Regions from separate parts of the Photobacterium sp. 53610 genome, predicted to be linked through region 4. Evidence: predicted binding sites of a transcription regulator. Region 4 holds the regulator's gene; each other region holds the start of a gene.
What was found. Region 4 encodes CRP, which controls carbon source genes, mostly activating them, when cyclic AMP is high. Its sites were predicted from a motif close to TGTGANNNNNNTCACA; they were not measured.
Positions count from the first base shown of each region.

Region 1 (3,333 bases), on a different contig from region 4:
TTACCACATTCACTCAGAAGTGGGACACCGCTGTATCGGTGCCAAAGTCGAAGGACGTATCGTACCTTTCACGTATCACCTGCAAATGGGTGATCAGGTGGAAATCATCACCCAGAAAGAACCCAATCCGTCCCGTGACTGGCTGAATCCGAACCTGGGCTTTGTGAATTCCAGCCGTGCCCGTGCCAAAGTGCATGCCTGGTTCCGGAAGCAGGACAGAGACAAGAATATTGCGGCCGGCCGGGAGATCCTGGAGCAGGAACTGCACAAAATCGGCGCGACGATGAAAGACGCCGAAGCTTATGCTCTGAAACGCTTCAACGTGAATTCGACCGACGAACTCTTTGCGGGTGTCGGGAGCGGTGACCTGCGTATCAACCAGGTGATCAACCACATCAATGCGCTGGTGAACAAACCGACCGCGGAAGAAGAAGATCAGCAATTGCTGGAGCGCCTGACGGAAGCGAGTAACAAGGCCAGTCAGAAAAAACCGCAGCGTGATGCAGTGGTCGTGGAAGGGGTCGATAACCTGATGACGCATCTGGCGCGCTGTTGTCAGCCGATCCCCGGTGATGACATTGCAGGCTTTGTGACTCAGGGCCGGGGGATCTCGGTGCACCGCAGTGACTGCGAACAGCTGGAAGAATTGCGTCATGTAGCGCCGCAGCGAATCATCAACACGGTCTGGGGCGGCAGTTTTGCAGGCCGTTACGCGTTGACAGTGCGGGTAACGGCATCTGAACGCAATGGCCTGATCAAAGATCTGACGAACACACTGCATAACGAGAAGGTCAAGGTTGCCGGTGTGAAGAGCCGGATTGATTTCAGAAAGCAGATGTCGATCATGGATTTTGATGTCGAACTGACTGACCTGGATACGCTGGGCAGGGTCCTCAAGCGACTGGAACAGGTCAAAGATGTGGTCGAGGCCAGACGGTTACACTGAATCTGGCAGATTCACGAGATTAACCATTCAGCAGAAGCGGGCACCGGCCCGCTTCGTTTTATGAACAGAGCAGGATACGGTCATCATGAGCGAGAAAGCCCCCATCAACACATTGCAGGCTATTATGGCAAAACTGCGGGATCCGGACGGCGGTTGTCCCTGGGACCTCCAGCAGGATTTTGCCTCAATCGTGCCGCATACCCTGGAAGAAGCTTACGAAGTCGCGGATGCGATTGCTGAAGAAAACTGGGCTGAAGTGAAGGAAGAGCTGGGGGATTTACTGTTTCAGGTGATTTTCTACAGCCAACTGGGGAAAGAACAGGGACTGTTTGAATTTGATGATATCGTCAGCGGAATCAACAACAAGCTGATCCGGCGTCATCCGCATGTGTTTGCCGACCAGCGTTTTGAAGATGAAGCTGCCATTCACGCCAACTGGGAAGCGGAAAAAGCCAAAGAGCGTGCAGAAAAAGGGCTGGACGACAGCATTCTGGCGAATATCCCCAAAGCCATGCCCGCACTGAACCGGGCCGATAAAATCCAGAAACGCTGTGCGAGATATGGTTTCGACTGGCTAATGCTGGGCCCGGTCGTCGAAAAAGTGCAGGAAGAAATGGATGAGGTGATGGCAGAAGCCCATCAGGCCATCCCTGATCAGGACAGAATTGAGGAAGAGATCGGGGATCTGCTGTTCGCGGTGGTGAACCTCAGCCGTCACCTGAAAGTGAAGCCGGAAATGGCGCTGCACCGGGCCAACCGAAAGTTCGAACGCCGCTTTCGCGCAGTAGAACAAAGTGTCCTGGAACAAGGAAAACGCGTAGATACCTGCTCACTGGATGAGCTTGATGCCGAGTGGGAAAAAGTTAAACAGAAGGAAAAACAGAGCCAATCGGGGGAGTAAGCGCTAACCGGCTTGCATTTAAACCGTCAAGGCATTTGGGCTTGATTTGGGACAAAAACCTGTCGTCTATACTGTGATAGTTTTCACGTTGTGGCAATAAAATGTGTCTGGTATACTAATTTCCCGTCCAGATACTTTTTATCCTCTACACCAAATCTTCCAGGTTTAACATGACAACGAATTACATTTTTGTGACGGGCGGTGTTGTATCCTCCCTAGGTAAAGGTATTGCTGCAGCATCACTAGCGGCCATCTTAGAGGCCCGTGGTCTGAAAGTGACCATGATGAAGCTAGACCCTTACATCAACGTTGATCCGGGTACGATGAGCCCCATTCAACACGGTGAAGTATTCGTTACGGAAGACGGTGCAGAGACCGACCTAGACCTCGGTCACTACGAGCGTTTCATTCGTACCAAGATGACCAAGCGCAACAACTTTACCGCAGGCCGTGTTTATGAAGACGTACTGCGTAAAGAGCGTCGCGGTGACTACCTGGGTGCGACCATCCAGGTGATCCCACATATCACAAACGCGATTAAAGAGCGTGTGATTGCCGGTGCCGAAGGCCACGACATTGCGATTGTCGAAGTGGGCGGTACTGTGGGTGATATCGAATCCCTGCCATTCATGGAAGCGATCCGTCAGCTGGCGGTTGAGCTGGGCCGTGAGCGTGCCATCTTTACTCACCTGACGCTGGTGCCATATCTGGCTGCCGCGGGTGAAGTGAAAACCAAGCCAACTCAGCACTCAGTGAAAGAACTGCTGTCTATCGGTATTCAGCCAGACGTGCTGATCTGCCGTTCTGACCGCATGATTCCTGCGAACGAACGTGCCAAGATTGCACTGTTCTGTAACGTGCCTGAGAAAGCTGTGATTTCGATGAAAGACGTCGACTCCATCTACAAAATCCCTCAGCTGATTAAGTCTCAGGGTCTGGATGAGCTGGTTTGTCAGCGTTTCGGCATTACTGCGCCAGAAGCTGATCTGAGCGAGTGGGAACGCGTGATTTATGAAGAAGCGAATCCAACCAGCGAAGTGACGATCGGTATGGTCGGTAAGTACACCGAGCTGCCAGATGCTTACAAGTCAGTCAACGAAGCGCTGAAACATGCCGGTCTGAAAAACCGTCTGTCTGTGAACATCAAGTATGTTGATTCACAGGACGTTGAGTCGAAAGGCGTTGAAATGCTGGAAGGCCTGGACGCAATTCTGGTTCCGGGCGGCTTCGGTGGTCGTGGTGTTGAAGGCAAGATCATGACAGCGCAGTATGCGCGTGAAAACAAAATTCCGTACCTGGGCATCTGTCTGGGCATGCAAGTGGCTCTGATTGAGTTCGCTCGTAACGTGGCTGGCCTGACTGGTGCACATTCCACTGAGTTTGATGCGAAATCCCCTTATCCGGTTGTGGGTCTGATCACTGAGTGGGTTGACAGCGAAGGGAACGTTGAAGAACGTACTGAAGCGTCTGATCTGGGCGGTACTAT
Region 1 is NZ_JAXOFS010000017.1:36,963-40,295, forward strand. Features, by position in the region: gene relA (GTP diphosphokinase) at 1-946, shown strand, start outside; gene mazG (nucleoside triphosphate pyrophosphohydrolase) at 1,032-1,847, shown strand; gene SPK40_RS21625 (CTP synthase) at 2,018-3,333, shown strand, end outside.
Region 1: a site for CRP is predicted at 1,920-1,935, ahead of SPK40_RS21625 (CTP synthase). Genes of this name have one in related genera too.

Region 2 (3,333 bases), on a different contig from region 4:
ACTTTGCCCTGGCTGTTCAGGATCAGCACTGCGAAGTTGTCCTGTAACAATGTGGGCGTCGCCGCATAGGCCTTGCTGATCAGATCCCAGTGGTTCCCTTGCTGAGCGGTATTCAGGCCGGCGGGAAGATCAACCGTGACGGTGAAACTGGTTTTGACGGGTGGTAATTCGGCAGGCTTGATGCCAGCCTCGCCGCTGCCACCACCACACGCAGAAAGCAGGCCAGCCAATAGCAGGCTCAGGCCAATCATCAGATAGGCGCGCATAATCCTTCCCCTGAACGATAAATGCTGTATTTTTTGACCAAACATGGTGTGCGTTTGGTTTCGTGTTTGGGGTGAGTATAGGTAAGGCGGAAGTAGGTAATTGTTAAACCAGACAGGCTGTCTCAGCCCTTGAGACAGCGTCTGAGAATTGAGACAGCGATTCGGGGGAACCGGGTGATGCCTGAAAAATCAGGCAATCGACAGATATTTGTGTGTCTGAATTGACAGGCGCCAGTTCCGTGCAATACAGGTCTGAATGCACAACTCAGTGGCTCGGGGTTTCTGGCTGATCGGTTGCAGCGCAATCGTAACATCTTCTTTCAGACTGACGCCTGCCAGCAGCGCATCAAGCTGGTCTATGTCTTTTTGGGTACCGACCGGGTGTTTGATTTCATTGGCACGTTCGAGTGCTGACACAAGGACCGGCAGTTTCCCTTTCATATTGATCTTCGGTGAAACGGTGACCCAGGTTGCCTCAGTGGCGAGAACATCATAGGTGCCGCTGGTTTCAATCTGACAGCGGAATCCATGGTCTTCCAGGGCTTCAGTTAACGGGCGCAGGTCGTACAGACAAGGTTCTCCGCCGGTGATCACCACATGCCGGGCGGTGTAGCCCTGATCTTTGAGGACCTGCACAATGCCGCCGGCATCCAGTGCGGTCCAGGTCGGCGCGTCTTCTTTTTTAGCGATCATGGTCTGCACGTTCACTTCGTCCTGAGGCTCGGCACTCCAGGTCTGCTTGGTATCACACCAGGCACAGCCAACCGGGCAGACCTGTAAACGGACAAAAATGGCCGGCACACCAGTGAAAACACCTTCTCCCTGAATGGTTTCAAAGATTTCATTGATTTTGTACACGACGACCTCAAAACATCTGACTAATTAACGTGAAAACGGGCAGTTTCAGGTACCCTGAACGCTGAAGGGCGCGTATTATGTCAAAACCTGAACGGATTGTCTCCATTCCCATTGTATTTGAAGCAGCACAGTGACAACGGCAGAGATGGGCTGAAAAGGTATACGTTTGTCGTGACTGGGCTCACGCCCTTGGCATAAGTCGCTTCACAATTAGTTCGCACTGTAAAAAAATTCCATACTCTTCATACCTATATATTGTCAGAGGAAGTCCGCGCATGTATGTCGCTCAGCCCGGTCACATCGATCACATCAAAAGAAATAATGCCGGCAGCGTCTACAAACTCATCGATCAGTACGGCCCGATTTCCCGGATTGAACTGTCGAAGAAAAGTCAGTTGGCGCCCGCCAGTATCACCAAAATTACCCGTGAGCTGTTTGATGGCCACCTGATCAAAGAAGCTGAAATTCTGGAATCCGGCAGCCGGGGGCGCCCGGCAATCGGTCTGGTCCCGGATAATGATGGCTGGCAGTTTCTGGGCATCCGGCTGGGTCGCGGTTATCTGACGATTGCTCTGCACGAGCAGGGCGGCGATATTCTGTTCGAAGAGAGACAGGACATCGCGGAGCTGAAACAGGATGATGTCCTGAATAAGCTGCTGTCTGAGATTGATTCATTCTTTGCCCGGCATGCCAAGTTACTGGATCGGATCACCGCCATTGCTGTTTCTCTGCCGGGGCTGGTGAATTCGGAAAAAGGACTGGTGTTGCAGATGCCTCATTACGAGGTAAAAGACCTGCCGCTGGGACCTGCCATTCATGAGGCCACGGGACTGCCGGTCTTCATCGGTAACGACACCCGTTCCTGGGCATTGGCGGAGCAGTTATTTGGCAATGCGAATGATGTGGCAAACTCGATTCTGATTTCAGTACATCACGGCGTCGGGGCAGGCATTATCCTTGATAATCAGGTGCTTCAGGGCCGGATCGGTAATATTGGTGAGCTTGGTCATATCCAGATTAAACCGGATGGATTGCCTTGCCATTGCGGGAATAAAGGATGTCTGGAAACCGTCGCCAGTTTGCAGGCGGTGAGAGATCAGGTTAAAACCGGGTTAACGCTGGGTGAAGCTTCTGTGCTCTATGGGCAGGCGCTGACCATCGAAAATATCTGTGAGGCGGCAGTGCAGGGGGATCCGCTGGCGTTCCGGGTCATCACCGAACTGGGTTTCAACCTTGGCCGGGCAATTGCCATTATGGTGAACTTGTTTAATCCGGAGAAGATCCTGATTGGCGGAGAGTTCAATCAGGCGAAAAGTGTTCTGTATCCGGCGATTATGGAATGTGTGAAGAGTCAGTCCCTGCCGGTTTATAACCAGGATCTGCGGATTGAAGAAACCAGTTTTTACACCCAGGCCACCATGCCGGCTGCGGCTCTGGTGAAGCAGGCAATGTATGACGGACATCTGTTACTGAAACTGATCGAGGAAGGATAAACTTTTCCTGACACGAATCATGCAGCGCAGCCACTGCTTATTTCGATAGCGATGGCTGCGTTTTTTATTGGGTTCAGCCAGACTTAGAGAAGGAACATGGCTTGGAGGTCAAAGACATGAAACGGATTCGGGTTTTTTATGACGGTTCCTGCCCAAGCTGTGTGCGGGACAGGGCATGGTATGAATCCTGGCTCAGCCGTCATCCGGAACTGGTGGAGTGGTATGACATCACCGGCCAGGATGAAGCACTGAAAGCGCTGGGCATATCTCCGGAAAAAGCGTTACGGGAATTGCATGTACAGGATCAGCAGGGGATTGTTCACCGGGAAATGGATGCCTACATGCTGTTACTGAATCAGGTATGGTGGCTCCGGCCGGTTGCATTTCTGATGGGACTGCCGGGGATCCGTCATCTGTTATCGGCTATCTATCGCCGTATGGTCGATCAGCGACTGGCCCGTGAGGGCCGTGGCTGAAATCGTCAGAGATCTTCGTGTCTGAGTTCTTCGTCGATGACATTATGCAGGAATGACAAAGCCGCACGGTGATCATTCCGGCTCATAAACCATTGCTTTTGGTTGGTTTCCAGGGGCAGAATTTCCAGCCAGCGCTGGCAGACCCAGGCCATGTTGGCGAAATCCGGATCCGGGTAGTTCTCCGCATAGTCCGGATATTCCTCAAACAGGGCTTCCAGGCTGTTGGCGATGTGGCGATCA
Region 2 is NZ_JAXOFS010000001.1:1,303,476-1,306,808, reverse strand. Features, by position in the region: gene SPK40_RS05935 (hypothetical protein) at 1-266, opposite strand, end outside; gene queE (7-carboxy-7-deazaguanine synthase QueE) at 456-1,124, opposite strand; gene mlc (sugar metabolism global transcriptional regulator Mlc) at 1,400-2,617, shown strand; gene SPK40_RS05920 (thiol-disulfide oxidoreductase DCC family protein) at 2,719-3,093, shown strand; gene SPK40_RS05915 (LON peptidase substrate-binding domain-containing protein) at 3,099-3,333, opposite strand, start outside.
Region 2: a site for CRP is predicted at 1,295-1,310, ahead of mlc (sugar metabolism global transcriptional regulator Mlc). Genes of this name have one in related genera too.

Region 3 (3,333 bases), on a different contig from region 4:
ATTCCGTCAGGCGTAAGCTCACGGTGAATGGCATGATGGCAATCCCGATTGAAGTGCTGCCTCATTATGGTTTCCGGGTCCCCTTACCTAAAGAAACCTGCCGTCATATCCACCGTTTTCAGCAACCAACGGCTTTACCTCCCAAACCGCCACGGCATCCTCCCCAAAATGCCGTGAAAACAAGTCGCCCGAAAGTCTCGGCAACAGAACATATTGTCAGGCACAGCCTGATGCATAAGTTATCTGTCATTTTGCTGGCAGCGGCAGGTGTGGCTATGGTGATCGTGTCGAATATGTAAGCCGTTTGTGTTGGATCAAGTGCAGACCTCAAAGAATTGTGGTTTAGATCCCACCTTTTTTGTATGATTGCGACACCATTCATCTTCATCCTCGTGTATATGAGCTACTTGCGTTCATTTGCAATCATTGCCATTTTTCTGATGGCCGGGAAAGGATTCCAATCTCTCACACAGATCCCCATTCCGGGCAGCATTCTTGGCATGTTGTTTCTTTTTGCGGCACTTTCTGCCGGACTGCTTCCACCGAACTGGGCCAAGCCCGGATGTCATCTGTTTATCCGCCATATGGCAATTCTGTTCGTCCCTGTCGGGGTCGGACTCATGAATTATCTGGATCTGCTTCAGACCAACGCCCTGCCCGTGCTGCTCAGCACCCTCGGCAGCAGCCTGATTGTCCTGTTGTTTGTCGGCTGGTATGTACAACGTAAGGAGTCGGATTGATGTGGTTGTTCGTCACTCTGATCGTATTCTGGCTGGCCCGTCTGTTGTCGAAGCGTTTTCAGCATCCGGTGCTCAACCCGTTGCTGATCTGTCTGGTGGTTATTATTCCGCTGCTGCTGGTCCTCAACGTGCCTTATGAAACCTACTTTGCAGACAACCGCTGGATTCATTATCTGCTGGAACCAGCGGTGGTTGCGCTGGCATTCCCGCTATATGAACAGTTGCCTCAAATCCGCAGCCGCTGGAAAGTGATTGTGACGGCATGTGTGTGCGGCAGCGTTCTGTCCATGCTGGCCGGCACAGCAATCGCGCTGGCACTGGGCGCCGATTTACAGCTGACCGCCAGTATTTTGCCAAAATCGGTCACAACACCCATCGCCATGGCCGTGGCTCAGCAGATTGGCGGAGTTCCTTCACTGGCCGCGGTCATGGTACTGATCGCAGGTGTCTTTGGCGCCGTTTTAGGTTACCCGCTGTTCAAACTTGCCCGCATCACCCATCCGATGGCAAAAGGCTTAAGTATGGGGACAGTGGCGCATGCGTTAGGAACGGCCAAAGCTGCCGAGGAAAACTACAAAGACGGCGCATTCAGCTCTCTGGCTCTGGTCTTGTGTGGTGTGATTACGGCAGTGCTCGCCCCGGTCATCTACCCGTTGCTGTTATCTGTTTTTCAATAATTCTTCACACATTCCCGGAAGAAATATCACAAACGCTGTGTGCATCTGCTCCCATAGGAAAGATGCACACTTATGCGATCTTTACTGCATTGAAATTCAGACACATTTCTCACAAAACCTGTGATAACACTCACTAAAATGCAATAAGAATGAAATAACCCAGGATCAATAGTGACCATGATCACAATAATTATTCTTGACTGCTCTAGAATGCTTTAGTGAATTCACATAGGAGAATCACTATGCGCGCTGAAGTTATGGACGCTTTAGGCCAACTCCCGCTCGAACTGTCACAGGCGCTGAAGCCTGTCATGACTGCTCCAGGCTTTGACGCCACTCTGAGCAAAGAAGAATTTGAACACCTGATGACTGTGACTCAGCTGTCAGATGCAGACCTGCGTATTCAGCTGCTGAAAGTTGCTGCTGCCTATTCCATTGCCAGCCTGTCGAATTTCTATGTCGGCGCGATTGCACGCGGCAACTCCGGCAGACTTTACTTTGGTGCAAATATGGAGTTTGAAGGGACGTCGATGTCTCAGACGGTCCATGCGGAACAATCGGCCATCAGTCACGCGTGGCTGAAAGGCGAAACGGGTATCACTGATATCACCGTAAATTACTCGCCTTGCGGCCACTGCCGCCAGTTTATGAATGAACTCAGCACGGCACAAAGCCTCATGGTTCAGTTACCTGAGCGCACACCAAAAGCATTGCAGACGTACTTACCGGAATCCTTCGGACCTGCTGATTTGGGCATCACCGATTTGCTGTTGTCAGACCATTCAAAAGGTCTGAGCCTGGATTCAGACGATGCACTCCTTCAGGCCGCTTGTCAGGCTGCAGATAAGTCTCACGCGCCTTACAGTAAAAACTTTGCCGGTGTCGCACTGAAAGCCAAAGATGGCCGGATCTTTACAGGCATGTATGCCGAAAACGCGGCATTCAACCCAAGTCTTCCGCCGTTACAGGTGGCGATGATCGATATGAATATGGCGAATTATTCGCTGTCAGACATTGCTGAAGCCGCATTGGTTGAGCAGAAGAGTTCTTTAGTCAGTCTGCTGGCTGATACACAAAACACGCTGGAAAGCTTTCACCCGGATATCCAGCTGTCATACGCAGCAATCTGACCCGATAAAAACAGGGAAACTGGCTGAAACGGATTCAGCAATTCATTCCCTCACGACTTTCCTTGTAGCCGTCAAAGCCGCTTGTTTTGTCGGCTTTTTTTATGAATAAATATTTGGTGCTATGCAGTCATCAGAGTATGATTCCAGATTATTTTTGACTTGAACAATACTTATGACGCATCGACACAATCCAATTCAGGGTGCCTGCTGGATGTTAACCGCAGGATCAGCCTTTGCTGTGGTCAACAGCATGGCGCAATACCTGAGTGTAGTTTTTCATTTGCCTTCAACAACTGTCGGTCTGATCCAGTACTTTATCGCGCTGATTGTCATGCTGCCCTGGCTGTACAGTATCGGGCTGCGTCAGTCGCTGAAAACCCAACATTTTGGCATGCACTGTTTCCGGGTTTTCCTGTCTGTGATTGGTATTCAGCTGTGGCTCTGGGCACTCGCATATCCGGTGCCCATCTGGCAGGGCATTGCATTACTGATGACGTCTCCCCTTTTTGCCACCGTCGGTTCAGGTTTACTGCTGAAAGAAAAAGTCGGCTTTGTCCGCTGGGTTGCGACGCTGGCTGGGTTTTGTGGCGCAATGATCATTCTGGAGCCCTGGTCCGACAATTTTAACTGGGCATCATTATTGCCGGTGGGTGCGGCATTTTTCTGGGCAAGCTATTCATTAATGGTGAAGAAGATGTCTCACCATGACTCCCCGAGCACCATGGTCGTTTACCTGTTGCTGCTGATTACCCCCTTTAACCTGTTTCTGGCCGTGCCGGATTTCAC
Region 3 is NZ_JAXOFS010000001.1:800,973-804,305, reverse strand. Features, by position in the region: gene SPK40_RS03795 (winged helix-turn-helix domain-containing protein) at 1-299, shown strand, start outside; gene SPK40_RS03790 (CidA/LrgA family protein) at 363-740, shown strand; gene SPK40_RS03785 (CidB/LrgB family autolysis modulator) at 740-1,417, shown strand; gene cdd (cytidine deaminase) at 1,660-2,547, shown strand; gene SPK40_RS03775 (DMT family transporter) at 2,720-3,333, shown strand, end outside.
Region 3: a site for CRP is predicted at 1,537-1,552, ahead of cdd (cytidine deaminase). Genes of this name have one in related genera too.

Region 4 (3,333 bases):
AACGGAATCAGTTATTAACAGGGCAAATGGATGCAGTCAAGCATCCGACCGCATCCGTCGGCGCCAGCTTCCGTTTTCTGCTGTCACCTCTGAGTATGGCAGCTTTATTCTGTGCGAAGCGAGCGACGTAGTTTGATATCCACCGTTTCGTGCAATTCGGAATACATAATCACGGCCTCTCCCGCCGCCAATTGCTGGCGTACCTTGTCCACTTTCTGCGCCAGGCTCAGCTCTTGCTCACCGTAGTCGGTGCCCTCGCGCAGGACAAAGTGTTCAATCAGGTTGGTCAGCGTTTCAGCATCGATATCTTGCCAGGGAATAATCATACAACTTACCTGATTAACCCAGATGACAACGGCTTATGCCGCGACAATCTGGTAAGAATGAGTCAGGGTCACGCCTTTGCCCAGCATCAGGCACACGGAGCAGTACTTTTCCAGTGAATCGCTGACAGCTTTGGCAACCTGAGCGTCATCGAGATGATGACCGGTGACGACAAAATGCAGATTGGCCGAGGTGAAATAACGCGGTGCCTGTTCGCGGCGCACGGAATCAATCTGTGCCTCACAGGCGGTGATCACCTGACCGGCACTTTTCAGCGCATCGACCACGTCCACCGAGCTGCAGCCTCCGGCAGCCATCAGGACCAGTTCCATCGGGCTGGGCGCTTTACTGCCGCCGTTCCCGTCCATGACCACACTGTGGCCCGAGTTAGACTGGCCGATAAAAGTCAAATCTTCGACCCATTTCACACGTGATTGCATGCGTTACTCCTTACTACAAAAACCCGGATTTTATCACTAAGTCACAACGGTGTGATCATGTGCACAGTAAAGTGTCCAAAATGTTCATTTATCCCCGCGCAATATCAAGCAATGCATGACGAAAAAAGTTAAACTCTTGGTCTGAATGTTCACATGCGCTTGCAGCCCAGCCGTTGACTGAATATGCTAGTTGGCAAACAATAGTATTGTTCTACCCAACCCCAATGCAAGGAATGACGTTGTTGGGCAACACACTGCAGAGGAAGTTAGTAATATGGTTCCAGGTAAACCGCAAACAGATCCAACTTTGGAGTGGTTCCTTTCTCACTGCCACATTCATAAGTACCCGTCGAAGAGTACACTGATCCATGCTGGCGAGAAAGCAGAGACCCTCTACTACATTGTCAAAGGTTCCGTCGCCGTTCTGATCAAGGATGAAGAAGGTAAGGAAATGATCCTGTCTTACCTCAACCAGGGCGACTTCATTGGTGAACTGGGCCTGTTTGAAGAAGGCCAGGAGCGTACTGCCTGGGTTCGTGCGAAAACACCATGTGAAGTGGCTGAGATTTCCTTTAAGAAATTCCGTCAGCTGATCCAGGTTAATCCGGATATCCTGATGCGTCTGTCCGCACAGATGGCACGCCGTCTGCAAGTCACCAGCCAGAAAGTCGGTGATCTGGCATTCCTGGACGTGACTGGCCGTATTGCCCAGACCCTGCTGAATCTGGCAAAACAACCGGATGCCATGACTCACCCGGACGGCATGCAGATCAAAATTACCCGTCAGGAAATCGGCCAGATTGTTGGCTGTTCCCGTGAAACCGTTGGCCGCATTCTGAAGATGCTGGAAGAGCAGAACCTGATTTCTGCCCACGGTAAAACCATCGTTGTGTACGGAACACGCTGATCACTCTCCGGTGATGCAGCCAATGTGAGTACAATAAAAAGCCGCAAACGCGGCTTTTTTTATTTCTGCCGGGCATACCCTGTGATTACAGCTGTTTTCTCAGGACACTTCACATTTTTTCAGTTGCCTTCCATCCCTCTGTTGCTACATTTGGCGTATCAGTACTATGTGGATGTGCAGATATGGATATCGAACGTTTTGCCCCAAATGCCCAGCACAATCAGCTTCCCCCGCGCCCTGTCGTAACCAGAGGACGTTTCCTCTCTGCCTCGGTTGAAATGACAGGTTTTCAGTCTCCCCGGCAGCTTCTGGAGCAGGAAGCCTACCTGTGTCTGACCAGCCCCCCAAGTGAATCGGATGACTGGATGCAACCGCTGGATCAACAGCACTGACAAGCCCTCTCACAGCACGAGATATGGCATTCAGACACCCCAGATAAAAAAACAGCGGCCCAGAGGCCGCTGTTTAATGACAGAGCAAAGATACCTGTCTTACATATTCGTACTTTCAAAGATCTTGTCAGCCGACGCAGCCACAAAGCCCGGGTAGAGTTCCCCGTTCTCCTGCAGATACCGCTTGGCAAACTCATAGAAACCGCCTGGAATTGAACGGATACCATCGGTAAAGCGGACTTCCACCCGATCAGCCATCGTTGATGACTGCTCCAGCAGCACTTCCGGACTACCTTTCACTTCACCACCCGATTCATTGATGGTGAAGCCGTTGTGGCGCAGCAGGCTGTTCACCTCTGCAACTTCCGCAAACTGCTCCAGCTGATTTACGCTGACGGTGAAATGGTTCGCACCATAGCCATGGGCAGCAACCCAACCCGCGTACTCACTTTCCTCGGCCAGCTTCTCATAGGTCGCGTAATCGAGATCCCATAAACGGCCGCCGTACAGGAAAGCACCATCCTTCATTGCGCCTTCAGGAATCTGCTTCACCAGCTCACGCACGGTATTTTGCAGCTCCGCCGAGCACTGTCCGACCAGCAGTTCACTGATGAAGACTTTTGGTGCAGCCGGGTTCGGATGCTCAAAGTGCTCCGCATACAGTTTCTTCTGCTCGAAGTGATACGTTCCGCACGGCTTGTAACCAATCGCAATGAATGGTGCAGCCAGCACATCCAGGCTCACACCCGGCAGATTGAACGTACGCAGGGCAATGTGATCGTTCAGCAGAGGCTCTTCCTCTGTCAGCAGATCGTGCACCTGAGCGGCCGAAGGGCAAAGACGGGTTGTGTAGTCCTGCCACAGGGCATCAAACAGTTTTTCCACTCTTTCCATGTTGCGGTTCCCTCGTCAATACGGGTTAAGCAATAGTTACAGTTGGATCCCCGGAGACAGCTGAGCAGGCAGTTCGGTTGCCTCTCCTTCCATGGATGCCATTGGATACGCACAGTAGTCCGCGGCGTAGTAAGCGCTTGGGCGCAGGTTACCGGACGCACCCGGACCACCGAACGGTGCATCACCGCTGGCACCCGTCAGCTGACGGTTGCGGTTCACAACACCGGCGCGAATATGATCGATAAAGTACTGCCACTCGCTGTCGTCAGTCGAAACCAGACCGGCAGACAGGCCATAGCGGGTGTCATTTGCCATCTCAACAGCCTGAGGCAGCTCCTGATAACGTGCCACCTGCAGCAACGGACCAAAATATTCT
Region 4 is NZ_JAXOFS010000008.1:17,737-21,069, forward strand. Features, by position in the region: gene SPK40_RS17255 (YheU family protein) at 105-326, opposite strand; gene SPK40_RS17260 (OsmC family protein) at 360-764, opposite strand; gene crp (cAMP-activated global transcriptional regulator CRP) at 1,039-1,671, shown strand; gene SPK40_RS17270 (hypothetical protein) at 1,854-2,063, shown strand; gene SPK40_RS17275 (DUF1338 domain-containing protein) at 2,163-2,957, opposite strand; gene astD (succinylglutamate-semialdehyde dehydrogenase) at 2,994-3,333, opposite strand, start outside.